2 regions of the Lacrimispora sp. 38-1 genome follow, and region 1 is predicted to be linked to the other one. Evidence: a T-box and tRNA genes for the amino acid it is inferred to sense, from the RefSeq annotation. Region 1 holds a T-box; the other holds one or more tRNA genes.

Region 1 (7,718 bases):
AGCCGCTGAGGCTTTAAGCAGACAGGTTTCTGAGCATCAGATGGAGAAAATTTATTATGCAGTTGTTTGTGGAAAACCTGTGGATAACTTTGGCGCCTACGTGGATTATTTGTGGAAAGACGGAAAAAATAATTCTTCCAAAATTGTGGAAAAGGGGATAAAAAGTGCAAAACCTGCAGAGCTGGATTACTGGATTGTGGATTGTATTAATTTGGAAGGCAGAGAACTGAGTCTTCTTAAGATACGGTTGAAGACCGGCCGTCACCACCAGATCCGCGTGCAGATGGCTGGCCATGGCACACCCCTTTGGGGAGACCGTAAATATAATCCTGAATTTCAGGACTCCAAAGCAAAAGGAAATGTTGCCCTGTTTGCTTCTGGACTTACATTTACACATCCTTTATCGAGAAAGAAAATGACTTTTTCCATAAAACCGAATGAAGGCATGTTTCAATATTTTTCCTGGCAGGCTGCATTTTAAAAGGAATTTTTTACTATTTGAGTTTCTGCATATTTTTCGCCGTTTGATCAATAATAATCCTTGTACAAAAGAAGTACAAATCAGAAACAGGTGAGTCCATGGAGAAACCGAGCAGGAAACTGAAGAAAACAATTTTAATATTGGGAGTTACAGGGGCAGTTTATTTAAGCTTTCGATTTTTGCTGCCTCTTGTGATTCCCTTTTTGATTGCATATGTATTTGCACTTTCCCTCCGCCCTTCTGCGCTTTGGATTGAGAGAAAAACAAGGTTTAATTATAAAAAAAGAGTGATATCTCTGCCTCTTGCACTGATCGGAGGAGTAGAAATTTTTCTTTTTATGATTGTGCTTGGAGTATTCCTTTATTTTGCAGGCAGAAAGCTTTTTATGGAAGCAAGGCTGCTGTTAAAAAACCTTCCTCTGATTTTAGACGGTATAAACTCCTGGCTGATGGCAAACTGTTGCTTTGTGGAACGGTTTCTAAAACTCCCGGATGGTTACATGGTGAATGTGGTCAGCGATATATTAACCGGCGGTGAAGCAGCTATAAAAAGCAGGGCAATGCCATTTCTGATGACAAATTCCATGACGGTTTTAAAATGGGTCGTTCAGCTGACTGTCATTCTGGTAATTTTATTGATTGCAACCGTTTTATCCCTTCAGGAGATGGATGATATCCGCACCCGGCGGGATAATTCCATGTTCTGCTATGAGTATGCAATGCTTGGCAACCGCCTGATGACGGTAGGAAGTGCCTGGCTGAAGACTCAGGGAGCCATTATGCTTTTTACGATGATAATCTGCTCTGTCGGGTTGTTTCTTTTGAAAAACCCTTATTTTATTTTGCTGGGAATCATAATCGGATTACTGGATGCCATGCCTATATTTGGTACCGGAACTGTTTTGATACCCTGGGCCCTGATTTCACTGATTGAAAAAAACTGGCTGTCAGGAATAGGCCTCATTATTATTTATATTATCTGCTATTTTGTGAGGGAAATCATGGAAGCAAAAATAATGGGAGGTAAAGTGGGGCTGACGCCTTTGGAAACGCTGGTGTCTATGTATGTAGGACTGCAGCTTTTTGGTATTTTAGGATTTATCCTTGGCCCCATCGGACTTCTGATTATCGAAGATATCGTAGAGCTTTATGGAGGAACGTGCTATAATGACCCAAAGAAAGGCAGGAAAGATGAAAGGGGAGATGCACTATGAATCCGGATCAGCTGATAGAATTTTTAGGAATACTGGAAAAATTAAAATGTAATACCCGCCATAACTGGTCGACAAACGGAAGGCAGGAAAGTGTGGCAGAGCACAGCTGGCGGCTGGCTGTGCTGGCTATGCTGATGGAAGAGGATTTTCCGGAGCTTGATATGAATAAGGTTATACGCATGTGCCTGATTCATGACTGGGGAGAGGCTTTGACGGGAGATATTCCAGCTTTTCTTAAAACGGAGGCAGATGAAAAGACAGAAGCCGGTGCCATTGAGACGCTTTTGGAAAAACTGCCCGGTTCCCTTGCTTCGGGTTATCTGGCAATGTTTAAAGAACTGTCGGATCTTACTTCGGAGGAAGCAATTCTTGTAAAGGCTCTTGATAAGACCGAAACGTTAATACAGCATAATGAAGCAGGTCCCGAAACGTGGCTGCCTCTGGAATACGAGCTTAATTTAACCTATGGGAATGAAGTCTGCGGACATTTTGAAAAGACACAGCAGCTCCGTGACAAAGTAAGAGAGCATACGTTAAAGATAATGGAGAAGGAAGTGAGAGGCCAACGTGAAATATAATACATATGAACAGATAATCAGTGAGATAAAAATGTTGAGAAAAGAACTTCACAGTTGTCCGGAAAAATCGGGAGCGGAGAAGGAAACCATGAAGCGGTTGAAAGAATTTTTAAAAGACCGGACTTCTCTTACCATTGTAGATTGTGATACGTGGTTCTATGCCATACATGAGGAGGAGGGAGCATGGACCAGCAAGGCATTCCGGGCAGACATGGATGCAGTGATGGGGGAGGATAACCGGCTTTTTCATGGCTGCGGACACGACGGACACAGCGCCGTATTAGCGGGATTGTGCCTTCTTCTGGAGGGGAAAAAGACCGGAAGTAATATATATGCTGTTTTTCAGCCGGCAGAGGAAACCGGACAGGGGGCCAAAGTCTGTAGCAGACTTCTGGAGGAAAAGGGAATCCGTGAGATTTATGGATTTCATAATCTTCCCGGGTATCCCGCCGGAAAGGCAGTGGTAATAAAGGGAACCTTTGCATGTGCTTCCAGAGGACTTATTCTCAACTTTGAAGGCAGGCAGTGCCATGCTGCCTATCCGGAGGAGGGAATCAATCCTTCCTGGCTGATCGCTGAGTTAATCAGCAGTCTTCCATCACTGACAGAAAAGGCTGGTTCTCATGGTACAGTGCTTGCAACGATTATAGAAGTGAAGGCAGGGGGAGAAAACTTCGGCGTATCTCCTTCTGACGGGAAGCTGGCAATAACCATTCGCGCAGAACGTCTGTCAGAACTTAACCGGTTTCAGTCTTCCATACTTTCTCTGGCTGAAAAACGTGCGGTTGAGGGCGGATTAAAGTTTCAGTACCAGATTCTTGATGAATTCCCGGATACATACAACGAAACTGATATGGCTGAGGCCTGTAAACGAAGATTTGAGGAAAACAAAGTTCCTTATCTGGAAGAAAATGTGCCGTTTCGGTGGTCTGAAGACTTTGGCTGGTATTTAATGAAATCTCCCGGTATGTTTTTCGGTGTGGGAGCAGGAGAGGACTGTCCGGGTCTTCATACAGCTGCCTATGAATTCCCGGATGGAATTACGGAAGCTGCTGTACGGGCTTTTGCGGCACTTTTGTAGGAAATGTCTGGGAAAATGAATTGTCCGCCTCTTGACAAACATTTATAAATAACGTAAAATCAACCATACGATCTATAAAAACAATAGTAAATACGACGTTGAAGAGGATTAATAAGTGATGATGTATTCCAGAGAGAAGGCCCTTAGCTGAAAAGCCTTTATACCACTCATGACCCAACCTGCCTCGGAGTCCCGCAGTAAACTGCGGCGCTTGTCCGGCGTTATCGGATTAAAAGTGAGCCGCATGAAAGCAGCGGCTAAATTGGGTGGCACCGCCGAGCTGTTCGGTCCCTTTTCTAGGGATTGGATGGCTCTTTTTGTATCCCTCTATGCCCAAAGGACATGGGCAGGAATAATGAAATACCCTTCGGGTATCCCTTTATGCCCAAAAAACGTGGGCAGGAATAATGAAATACCCTTCGGGTATCCCTTTATGCCCAAAAAACATGGGCAGGAATAATGAAAGGAGTTTTATCATGGCTAAGGACAAGAAATTAGTAGAAGCGATCACATCCATGGATGTTGATTTCGCACAGTGGTACACAGATGTAGTTAAAAAAGCAGAATTAATCGATTACTCCAGTGTAAAAGGCTGTATGGTGATTAAACCTGCAGGCTATGCTATCTGGGAGAACATTCAGAAGGAGCTGGACTCCAGATTCAAGGAGACGGGCGTGGAGAATGTATATATGCCTATGTTCATTCCGGAAAGTTTATTAGAAAAGGAAAAAGACCATGTGGAAGGATTTGCTCCGGAAGTAGCATGGGTAACCCATGGCGGACTTGAGCCATTGCAGGAAAGGCTCTGTGTAAGACCTACATCTGAAACTTTATTCTGTGATTTTTATTCCAGAGAGATTCAGTCTTACCGGGATCTTCCCAAGGTTTATAACCAGTGGTGCTCCGTAGTACGCTGGGAAAAGACAACCAGGCCATTTCTTCGTTCCAGAGAGTTCTTATGGCAGGAAGGCCACACGGCCCATGCCACAGCTGAAGAAGCAGCTGAAAGAACAGAAATGATGCTTAACTTATATGCAGATTTCTGCGAAGAAGTGCTTGCAATGCCAGTTATTCGCGGTCAGAAAACGGATAAGGAGAAATTTGCCGGAGCAGAAGCTACTTATACCATCGAGGCTCTGATGCATGATGGAAAAGCACTTCAGTCCGGAACCAGCCATAACTTCGGAAGCGGATTTGCAAAGGCTTTTGAAATCCAGTATTCTGATAAGGAGAATAAGCTTCAGTACGTACACCAGACCTCTTGGGGACTAAGTACCAGACTGATCGGCGGCATTATTATGGTTCATGGAGATGATAACGGGCTTGTGCTTCCTCCAAGAATTGCTCCGGTTCAGGTAATGATCGTTCCTGTGCAGCAGCAGAAGGAAGGCGTTCTGGAGAAAGCATATGAATTAAAGAAAGTTCTTTCTAATTATAAGGTAAAAGTAGATGATTCTGATAAGAGTCCAGGCTGGAAGTTCAGCGAATCCGAGATGCGTGGAATTCCGGTGCGTGTTGAGATCGGACCGAGAGATATTGCTGAAAATCAGGCTGTTCTTGTCCGCCGCGATACTCATGAAAAATTAACAGTATCCTTAGATGAATTAAATGAAAAAGTAGGAGAGCTTTTAAGCTCCATTCAAAGCGACATGCTTGACCGTGCCCGTGCCCACCGGGATGCCCATACCTATGAGGCTGTGGATATGAACACCTTTGTGAAAACCGTGGAAGAAAAGCCAGGCTTTGTAAAAGCTATGTGGTGCGGATGCCAGGAATGCGAGGATAAGATCAAGGAGCTTACAGGCGCAACATCAAGATGTATGCCATTTAAGCAGGACCATCTGTCCGATACCTGTATTTGCTGCGGCAAGCCGGCAGTTAAGATGGTTTACTGGGGCAGAGCATATTAATCAGGAAATAAGAGATGCAGGAGGGAATGCAGTGATAACAATTCAGGTACCAGATGCAGCAGGAAAGATCATAAAACAACTGAATACCCATGGATTTGAAGCCTATGCGGTGGGTGGATGTGTAAGGGACAGCCTGCTTGGACGGGTACCAAAGGACTGGGACATCACCACCTCGGCAAAACCAGAACAGGTAAAGCAAATTTTTTCAAGAACGGTCGATACTGGAATTTTGCACGGTACAGTAACCGTGCTGATGGAGCATGAAGCCTATGAAGTGACGACCTACCGCATTGATGGAGAATATGAGGATGGCAGGCACCCAAAGTCTGTGGAATTTACCGGAAATCTGCTGGAAGATTTAAAACGGAGGGATTTTACTATCAATGCAATGGCATACAGTGACAGAGATGGGCTGGTAGATGCTTTCGGCGGAGCTATGGATTTAAGCGCCGGGATCATTCGCTGTGTGGGAAATCCCATGGACCGGTTTCATGAAGATGCTTTAAGGATTCTGCGGGCAATCCGTTTTTCTGCACAGCTTGGATTTCACATTGAAGAAGAAACGAATAAAGCCATTACTGCCATCGCACCGAATATGGAAAAAGTCAGTAAGGAGAGGATTGCTGTGGAACTGACAAAGCTCCTTCTTTCTGACTATCCGGAACAGATGAAGGCTGTATTTGAAAGCGGAATTGCGCCTTACGTTTCGGAACATTTTTCCACTGCAGAAAGAGGACTTTTTGAACTTGAAAAGCTTAAGCGGCTGCCTTCCAGCAAGCATGTACGCTGGTCAGGATTCTTACGTTTCTTAGACCAGAAGGAGGCAGCAGAAATTCTAAAGGAACTGAAGCTGGATAATGATACCACGGATCAGGTCAGAATCTTAACCGGTCTTTGGAAGACGGAAATTCCCGCTTTAAAACCGGAAATCAGAAAGGTTATGAGCAGGATTAAGATTTCCTTATTTGAGGATCTTTTAAGCTTTCAGAATGTATTCTTAAACGGTCCTTATCTGGAACAGTTAAAAACAGTCAGACAGTATGCCGGGGAAATCATCAATGACGGAGATTGCATTCACTTAAAGGATATGGCAGTCACCGGAAGAGATTTGATGGAAGCAGGAATAAAACCCGGTCCTAAAATGGGGGAAATCCTGGAATCATTATTTGACGAAGTTATAAAAAATCCGGAAAATAACAACCGTGAGTATCTTCTGAATTATTCTAAAGATCTCCCTTGAAAACATGCCCAGGCATGGATAACTTTCCCCTGGAGTTTGCATATTTTTTTCCGCCCCTTCATACCCTAGAAGTAGCTGATTAGCTAAGAGTTGGAGGGGTGGTTGTGAACGAGAAATACACAGAGGTGCTTTCGCAGTATGAGCTTGATATTCTGGATGTGAAACGCGGCCGGGGCGCCTGGCTGTGTGAAACAGATCAGGGGCTTAAGCTGCTGAGGGAATATAAAGGAACTATAAAGCGCCTGGAATTTGAAGATCAGGTATTTTTACAACTGGAAGAAACCGGCCATTTGAGTGTGGATCGCTACGTCAGAAACAAAGAAGGTGAAATTCTCTCCAGTGCCGAGGATGGGACCCGGTGGATCGTTAAAAACTGGTATTCGGACCGGGAATGTAATTTAAAGGATAGCAAAGAGGTGCTTTGCGCCATTGAACGGATTGCTTTATTACATAAAATGCTTCGTAAGGTAAAGTTTAAAGAGGAATGGAACTTAGGGTCCATTCTGGTGCAGCAGCCGGCTGAAGAGATGGAGCGTCACAACAGGGAACTGATACGGGCAAGAAGTTTTATCCGCAGTAAAAGAAAGAAGTCTGAGTTTGAACTATGTGTCATGGGGAATTATGACGTATTTTTTGATCAGGCTATGGAAGCCTGTAAAGGACTTGCAGGCTTTTGTGAGGAAAGCGGGATTGGGGAGGGGTATTTGTGTCATGGGGATCTAAACCAGCATCATATTCTGATGTGTGCCCATGATGTTGCGATTGTAGAGTTTAACCGGATGCACAGAGGTATGCAGATGGAGGATCTATACCATTTTATGAGGAAGGCCATGGAAAAGCATGACTGGAATCTAAAGCTTGGTATGTCCATGCTTGATACTTATACGAAAGTACTTCCTTTATCAGGTGCAGACAGGACCTGCCTGTATTATCTGTTTTTATATCCGGAAAAATACTGGAAGCAGATTAACTTTTATTATAATGCCAATAAGGCCTGGATACCGGCCAGAAATATTGAAAAACTAAGGGACTTAGAGATTCAGCAGCCTATGCGGAATCTTTTCCTGTCAAGAATAAAATAATGGGAATCTGCTTTCTTTTTGCCTTGTTATGATTTATAATAACCGTAACATGAAGTGGAGAGAAGGGAGCATTTTGCTTATGAAAGATTACAGAAGCATCTATGAAGAATGGCTGTCAAATCCATACTTTGA
Region 2 (7,718 bases), on a different contig from region 1:
TGGAAATAATTGTGGTTGTAATGGCAACAATAATTGCGGCTGCAATGGTAATGGTAATGGTAACAGTAACAACAACTGTGATGATGATGTTGTGAACTGCGCAGAGAAGGTAAGAAGAGCATACTGGGCTGGCTTTAGAGCAGGATGCAATGATCCTCGATGCCACCACCATCACCATGATGATGATTGCTGATAATGTTAATTATGGCGGAGATCCGTTATTATGGACCCGCCATTTTTTCGCTTTATACCCTGAAATTAGTTTGAGCCAGCCGGGAATATGGAATAAACCCTGCTGGCTTAGCTGTAATAAATAAAAATAGCTCTGACTTTTTAAAATACAGATAGTTGGTACATTTTCACTTTATCAGATTCACATTATCAAATTGGTATTTGAAGAAATGGATAAATTAGACGTGATTCGTACAATCTGTATGAGATTAAGCGACGTGAACGTTAACAGCCTGAAGACCACGGTTGCCATTGATTGTTTCGAATACAACAGACTGACCATCTTCTAAAGACTTAAAACCTTCCATAGCAAGACCGGAGAAATGAACGAAAATATCGTTACCTTCTTCATCACAGATGAAACCAAAACCCTTTTGCGCATTAAACCATTTTACTGTACCTTTTTTCATGAAAAGATACCTCCTTTAAATTATTGTGTATTCTGCTTAAAACTAAAAATCGCATATACTTGTAAATCATCAATAGAATAATGACTTACAAATATATGCGAAATCAAAACTTTATTAAAATACTGATTTAGTATAGCATAGAAGAAAATACAAGTCAAGTAAATTCAAATAACAAATCAATCCAATTAACGAATCAAAAATTGTTGTTATACGACTTTTTTGGATAATATTGTCAATTTTGGTATAATCATGTATAATAATTAAAAATAAATGGAGGAAATGAGTATGAATAGTAGTTTTTACGCTGCATTTGCAGCATTTGGTATGATCATTATTTTATTAGGATTAGCTATTGGCATCTTATTATTAGCTGCTGAATGGAAGATTTTTTCTAAGGCTGGAAGACCAGGCTGGGCAGCATTGATTCCGATTTACAATATTTACGTCAGATCAAATGTCGTTTTCGGAAATCTGGGTTACTTTATTGCTTTTTTAGTTATAGCAGTAATTAATTTTATTGGAAGGACTTCTGAAGTCGGAGGCTTGAATAGTCTTGGAGCGTTGTGCACATTCATTCTGCACATCGTTTACTGCATTAATATTTCGAAAGCGTTTGGAAAGAGCGGTGGTTTCACCGTTGGTTTAATTCTGTTACCAGTAATTTTCTTCCCAATACTGGCATTTGGAAGCGATGAGTACATAGGACCACAAAAGATTTAAAATTTTAGAACATTACAAGGGGGCGGTTACTGTTACCGTCTCTTTTTTTTTGATGGATGAAGTATGGTCTGGGCTTAATATGTCCTGGAGAAGTTCACAGGAAAATTATAAAATCTTAATAAGCCGGCTAATGATCTCATTGACATCTAACTGCCCATAGCCCCAGACGTTATTGGGATAGAAATAGGAATTGCTGCGCCGGGCGCCCCGGACAATCATGCGATTAATCTGTTTTCCCGTAAGTCTGGTGTAATTCCCCTTGCACATGGTCCATTCCATGACCATGGCGATTCCGCCTGCAGCATGTGCAGCAGCAGCCCCTGTTCCGGTCATTGTTCCGTACTGGTTTCCTGGAATCGCACAGGGGACCCGGTAGCCGGGAGCCGCAACATCAGGTTTGACCAGTCCATGGCTGGTATAGCCTCTTCCGGACTGCTCTAATATGGTGTCATCGAACTGATTGTAAGCGGAGACAGTCAGAGTACTGTATGAGTTCCCGGGATTTGTTATGGTAACATCCGGACTTGCATTAAGAAAATAGGTATTATCTGATATCAGATTACCAGATGGCAGCCAGGAATGAAGATAAAAAGGCTGGCCTTCCGTGCTTTCAAGCTGGAATGACCAAATTCCCGGTTCAGGGTTTTCAAAGCGAATGAGAATTAACTGATCTCCGGTTTCTTCCTCAAAAATAATATTATTTACCCAGACAGAACTCTGGCCATAAGAGAATTTAATACATTCTTCAAATGAAGGTTCTATTCTTCCGGTTGTCATCTGATTTGGAGAAATGATCTCGATGGAAGGTCTTCCGGGAACACTGGGCCAGATTTCCATTGCAAACTTTTCATCACCAACATTCAGCTGAAAAGCGGCTCCATACGGAGCTGAGTTAACGTTTTCAAAATAATGCCGGTTCCGGTTTCCCTCATCCCCGGCAGCAATGGAAATATTAATACCGGATAAGCGTACAAGATATTCCAGATACTCGCTCATTACACCCTGCCCGTCATGGCTTCCATGGCTGCTTCCCATTGCAAGACAGATGACAAGGGGGCGGGCCATTTTCTCTGCGATGGTAATCAGATAACGGATTCCCAGTATGATATCGGATTCCTGAAAACATAGTTTGTCTTCTGGTATAAAGAAAATATTTTTAAGGTTTTGTTTGGCTTGTTTCAGCTTCACCACAACCAGTTGGCTGTATGGAACAATCCCGCTAAAGGAATTAGCAGAATGGATACTGCCTGAAATGATACTGGCAATTGCTGTTCCGTGCCCGTCAGTATCTGAAGTGGGAACCAGAAATAAGGGGTCAATTGAAAGCAGTGCGGCATTGATCTGCTGTCTGCTGTATTCGGAACCGAATGTAAAGCCTTCAGGGGGAGTACTGCTCTGATCAGTCTGATCCCAGATGGAGAAGATGCGAGTACTGCCATCTTCGTTCCTGAATGCAGGATGCTGATAGTCAATTCCGGTATCAATTATCCCAACGAGCGTACATTGTCCTAGCAGATTATAGTCAATTTCAGGCATGGCTGTCTGGACGGACGAATTTTCCTCACTGGCGTAAGAAGTAAGGGTATAGACAGTTGGGAAGGCGTAATATGGGGTCAGGCCTAAGTCACAAACGCCCATGACACTTTTGGAGATATGCAGCAGTGAATGGGTATCATTTAGCAATGTAATGTTATCTCCCGTGTTATATGCAGGGGCTATAAAGTTATCAATTATAAAATCGTAATAATTTTCATCCAATATTTTTTGCATGACAGGCATCCCATCCATTTACAACATATGTTATATAGTATGCTGCGGGGGGCGTTGTATTCGTTTCAATAAGTAAAAACACCGGAATCAGATAAACTTACAGCCATTTTCCAGCAAAGCCCTTTTTACGTCACTTAATTTTTCTTCTTTTAAAAATATATAATCAGTATCATAAGTAGCCACAACTAAAATACAGGTCTTCTCATCGGCTATAATTTTGGATAAAAATGCAATCATGCCGTATTTTTCAAATGATGCATCCTCCGCAATCCGAAAACAGGTCCAGCCATGTTCTGCGGTTATATTTATATTGGGTACATGGTTCGTTTCGCATATCACCGATAACTCGTTATCAGTCTTACTGATAAATGTGAAATCATGTTCTAATAGGTCCGCACTTACCTCGTTTACTTTGCATACTGAAAATTTCCTGTCAATGATCTGTAAATCCATTTTATTTCCTCCTCATAAAAAAAGGTCCAGAATATCACACCTTCAATGGCCTAACGGTATGAAATCTGAACGCTTGTGTTGTACTTTACCCGGCGGCAAAGTTTGCGTGTATAAATATGAATTTGATTGTATTTAATTTACTACAATTTTATTATAAGGTCAAGTACTTTTATCTTTTCAGGATTACGCAAAAAAGAGAGCAGCATACGCTGAGAATATAAAATTGATGGTTTGAATAAAAAAATTACCTCTAATATTTTTGGAGAATTTGTAGATAATAAATTTTGATTAAAATAATTGGAGGTAACGGATATGTTAACAATGGAAACCAAGAAGAATCAATCGTGTATTGACGCATGTGCAAAATGTGCACAGGCATGTTATGAATGTTTTCATGCATGTTTAAATGAGCCTGATTTAAATGAAAGAAAGAACTGTGTCAGTATGTTGGTTGAATGTGCAATGATGTGTCAGATGTCAGTGTCTATGATGTCGATGAACGGACAATACTCGAAAGAGCATTGTGGAATTTGTGCAATGATTTGTGATAGCTGCGCAAGAGAGTGTAATATGTTTAAGGATCAGCACTGCAAAGACTGTGCAAAAGAATGCCAGACATGTGCAGATGAGTGTAGAAAAATGTCTGGAATGTAAGTTTTATTAATATTAAACTGCCAACTGTCAACAAAGTTGGCAGCTTTTTATTATGGGATGTGACCTTTTATAATAGAAAGGTAATTTTATTTTCTTGGTTACAAACAGAGACGGTCAATCCCGTCTTTTTTTTTATCCAATATGACAGTTATCCACGGTAATGTGGAAATAATTGTGGATAGATTGTTAATGTCTGAAAATACGACATAAAACTACAAATTATTACAGTATAATTACTATAAGACTTAAAATAAAAAAACCAGTAAGTACAAGAAATTCCTGTACTTACCAGTTTTTACTGAAAATGATGTAGGAAAAATAATGAATGCGGCTGTGTGGACACGACAACCGATATGCAAGACAGATTGTTAAATCTACTAGAAAGTCATATAAACTGAAATTTTAATTAAAAAACGTACCCTGTAAGCAGAATAGCAGGGTACGTGTAAGAATAAAATCACTTCATTTGCTTCCAGTATTTATGCAGAAAAGCATATGTAATTAAACAATTACCCAATCCCAAGAACGCCATTGGGGTTTTTAGTACAATAAGGTCTATTATGAGACGCGCGACAGCTACGAAAACAATCAAGTAAAATGCTATTCGCTTTTTACTTAAGAGCAGCCAAATGTAGAATATCACAGTAGCAATACATGCGACAGCTACGCTGTAATTAGCATAAATTAAATTTGTTAAAGAACTAAAAATACTACCTAAAATACTGATTACGCACCATATTTTAATGCCTAATCCAAATTTTAAAACATTTTCATTTTCCATACTTATACCTACCCTTTAAATATTTTGAAATAATACATTTAGATTATCGGATTTAATTAAAGGTATCTTAAGCAGGTTAAGAGAAAATTCCAGAGGAGTGATACATCGAGAAAATCATCAAAAGACTGCAGAGCAGACAGAGCAAGCGTAAACAGCCGTATACAGGCGAAGGCGGATGCAGCTATAAAAGCACCGCCGGTTATGACCCATTCAGGACAATGCCAGCTTATACATACACGAGCCTGTGTCCGGATACGAAGCGCAGGATGCCTCCCGCAAGGAAGAAGGTGCAGCATGAAGCTTTTAGATAAACAGATAGTCACTGTCCAGGTTTATGCAGGTAGGAAGTTTGAGACTATGATCGGCAGCAATGACGGTCTGATCGGGATCCTGATAAACAGTGGTGAATACATATGGGCTCCTATGGATTCTTCAATAGCCAACGTAACCAGCAAAGGAAAAGTTACAGCGCTGAGCAAAGGATTGGTCTTAATTAGTGAAAAGGATGCAGACGGAAATATATTTCCAATATTAGAATCCGGGATAATACAAAAGGCAGGTATCCGACATTATGGACCTGCCTTAAATATAGTGAATTATATCATTTTCAGATAGTAGTTTCGTGTGATATCGTGTTGTATTTATGGGTATATCCATGCTTTATTAAGCAAATTATTGTAGACCTCAAAATAGAAAAACCCCAGTATTTACAAGGAATTCTCGTAATTACCAGGGTTCAAAAATAATGGAGACAACAGGACTCGAACCTGCGACCCTCTACACGTCAAGCAGATGCTCTCCCAGCTGAGCTATGTCTCCATACATTTATCAGTAAACCAAAAGCACCGGTTTCCTGTCTGCTTGGAAAGCCGGTACTGATATCGCAATTGTCAATCGGAGTAACAGGATTTGAACCTGCGACCTCTCGGCCCCCAGCCGAGCGCGCTACCAAGCTACGCCATACTCCGTTTCCTGACACTCAGACATTATAGCAGAAAATTTCCAATTGGTAAAGCATATTTGTTGAAAAAATTCAAAATTTAATATATGATGGAACAGACAAGACTAATCAGGAAGAAAAAAAGGTGAAAATAGATGAAACCAATCGTTAGCTTTGATGTAGACATGACGCTGCTTGATCATAAAGACTGGTCGATTCCTGCAAGTGCGATGGAGACAATCGAAAAACTGAGAGAAAATTACACCATAGTGCTGGCAACCGGAAGAGACATGGATTCCATATTCAGTACTGCAATACGGGACCAGGTACGGCCGGAGGCAATTATTCATCTTAATGGAACCAAGGTGACTGTGGGAGAGACTGTTATATATGAGCACACCTTTGATAAAAATCTTTTAAAGCAGATTCTTTCCTATGCAAAGAGCACACCCTACAGTGTTGGTACTACCGTAGGGGAATATGACTATTATGTAAACCCGGAGGCAGTGGCGGAACACGACAGAAAGCTATGGGGAGAATGCCGAAGAAACTTTGCAGATGCCGAAAAGCTTGTACAGCTTGATGTGAGAACCATGGCTTTCATCGGAGATGAAGATGGTGCAAAAAAGATGGAGGAGGAATTCCCGGAGATCCACGTTCATATGTTTGCGGATAAGAAAGGTGCAGATGTAGTGGAACGAAAGGCATCAAAAGCAGTGGGGCTTGCCAGACTCTGCGAATATTATAAGATTCCTCTTTCAAGGACGGTGGCATTTGGAGACAGCATGAATGATTATGATATTGTGAAGGCAGCAGGAATCGGAATTGCCATGGGCAATGCAATGGAAGAGCTGAAGAGAGCAGCCGATTATATTACAGATCCCATCGACCAGGATGGAATTAAGAACGCCTGCCTTCATTTTAAAATGATCCGGCAGGAGGAGATTTAATGGCGATACATTTTGATATCATAATTATAGGAGGAGGACCGGGCGGGTATACTGCTGCATTAAAAGCTGCTTCATTGGGATTTAAGACGGCAATTGTGGAAAAGGAAAAGCTGGGGGGAACCTGCGTGAACAAAGGCTGTATTCCCACAAAATCGCTTCTTCATGCCGCCAGTAAATTTAAAGAACTGCAAAACTGTGATGAGTTTGGTGTATCTACGGATTTTATTTCCTTTGATTTTAAGAAAATGCAGCTATATAAGAAAAGTTCAGTAAAATCTTACCGAAAGGGCATTACAGACCTGATTGAAGCAGAAAATATTACAGTACTTACCGGAACAGCAGTCATTAGAAGAAATAAAACGGTGGAAGTCAATGGTCCGGAAGGAAAGGATTACTATACAGCAGAGCATCTCATCATAGCAACAGGAGCGAAATGCGTAATTCCCGATTTCCCCGGTGCAGATCTGCCGGGAGTATTGACCAGTGAGCGTCTGTTGGCGTCGGATACCTGGAATTATGACCGGCTTCTCGTAATTGGAGGAGGGGTTATCGGTGTGGAATTCGCAACCATTTTCAGTGCACTTTGTTCCAATGTGACGATTCTGGAACGGAAAGCCCATCTGCTTGGACCTATGGATTCTGAAGTGTCCCAGGCGCTGGAAGAAGAGCTGAAGCAAAGAGGAATTACAGTTCACTGCATGGTGAATATTAAGAAAATCAGGGAAGAGGAAGATCACGGGCTGTCCTGCGTTTTTGAGATGGATGGACAAGAGCAGACCATTCGTACAGGACAGATTCTGATTGCAGCA

What was found. The T-box of region 1 lies ahead of proS (proline--tRNA ligase). A T-box ahead of a tRNA ligase gene usually reads a tRNA of that ligase, here a tRNA-Pro.
Region 2: it encodes a tRNA-Pro, which carries the amino acid that the T-box ahead of proS (proline--tRNA ligase) is inferred to sense. The anticodon was not compared.

The regions. Positions count from the first base shown of each region.
Region 1 covers NZ_JBANEW010000095.1:16,492-24,209, forward strand. The annotation lists gene V7D18_RS23790 (RluA family pseudouridine synthase) at 1-481, shown strand, start outside; gene V7D18_RS23795 (AI-2E family transporter) at 580-1,695, shown strand; gene V7D18_RS23800 (HD domain-containing protein) at 1,692-2,273, shown strand; gene V7D18_RS23805 (M20 metallopeptidase family protein) at 2,263-3,354, shown strand; T-box leader at 3,444-3,650, shown strand; gene proS (proline--tRNA ligase) at 3,831-5,264, shown strand; gene V7D18_RS23815 (CCA tRNA nucleotidyltransferase) at 5,299-6,504, shown strand; gene V7D18_RS23820 (spore coat protein CotS) at 6,609-7,586, shown strand; gene V7D18_RS23825 (phospho-sugar mutase) at 7,666-7,718, shown strand, end outside.
Region 2 covers NZ_JBANEW010000083.1:49,401-57,118, reverse strand. The annotation lists gene V7D18_RS23325 (hypothetical protein) at 1-166, opposite strand, end outside; gene V7D18_RS23320 (cold-shock protein) at 441-641, opposite strand; gene V7D18_RS23315 (DUF5684 domain-containing protein) at 927-1,361, shown strand; gene V7D18_RS23310 (S8 family peptidase) at 1,467-3,131, opposite strand; gene V7D18_RS23305 (ACT domain-containing protein) at 3,219-3,584, opposite strand; gene V7D18_RS23300 (four-helix bundle copper-binding protein) at 3,897-4,238, shown strand; gene V7D18_RS23295 (hypothetical protein) at 5,314-5,634, shown strand; tRNA gene V7D18_RS23290 (tRNA-Val) at 5,766-5,838, opposite strand; tRNA gene V7D18_RS23285 (tRNA-Pro) at 5,914-5,987, opposite strand; gene V7D18_RS23280 (Cof-type HAD-IIB family hydrolase) at 6,115-6,909, shown strand; gene lpdA (dihydrolipoyl dehydrogenase) at 6,909-7,718, shown strand, end outside.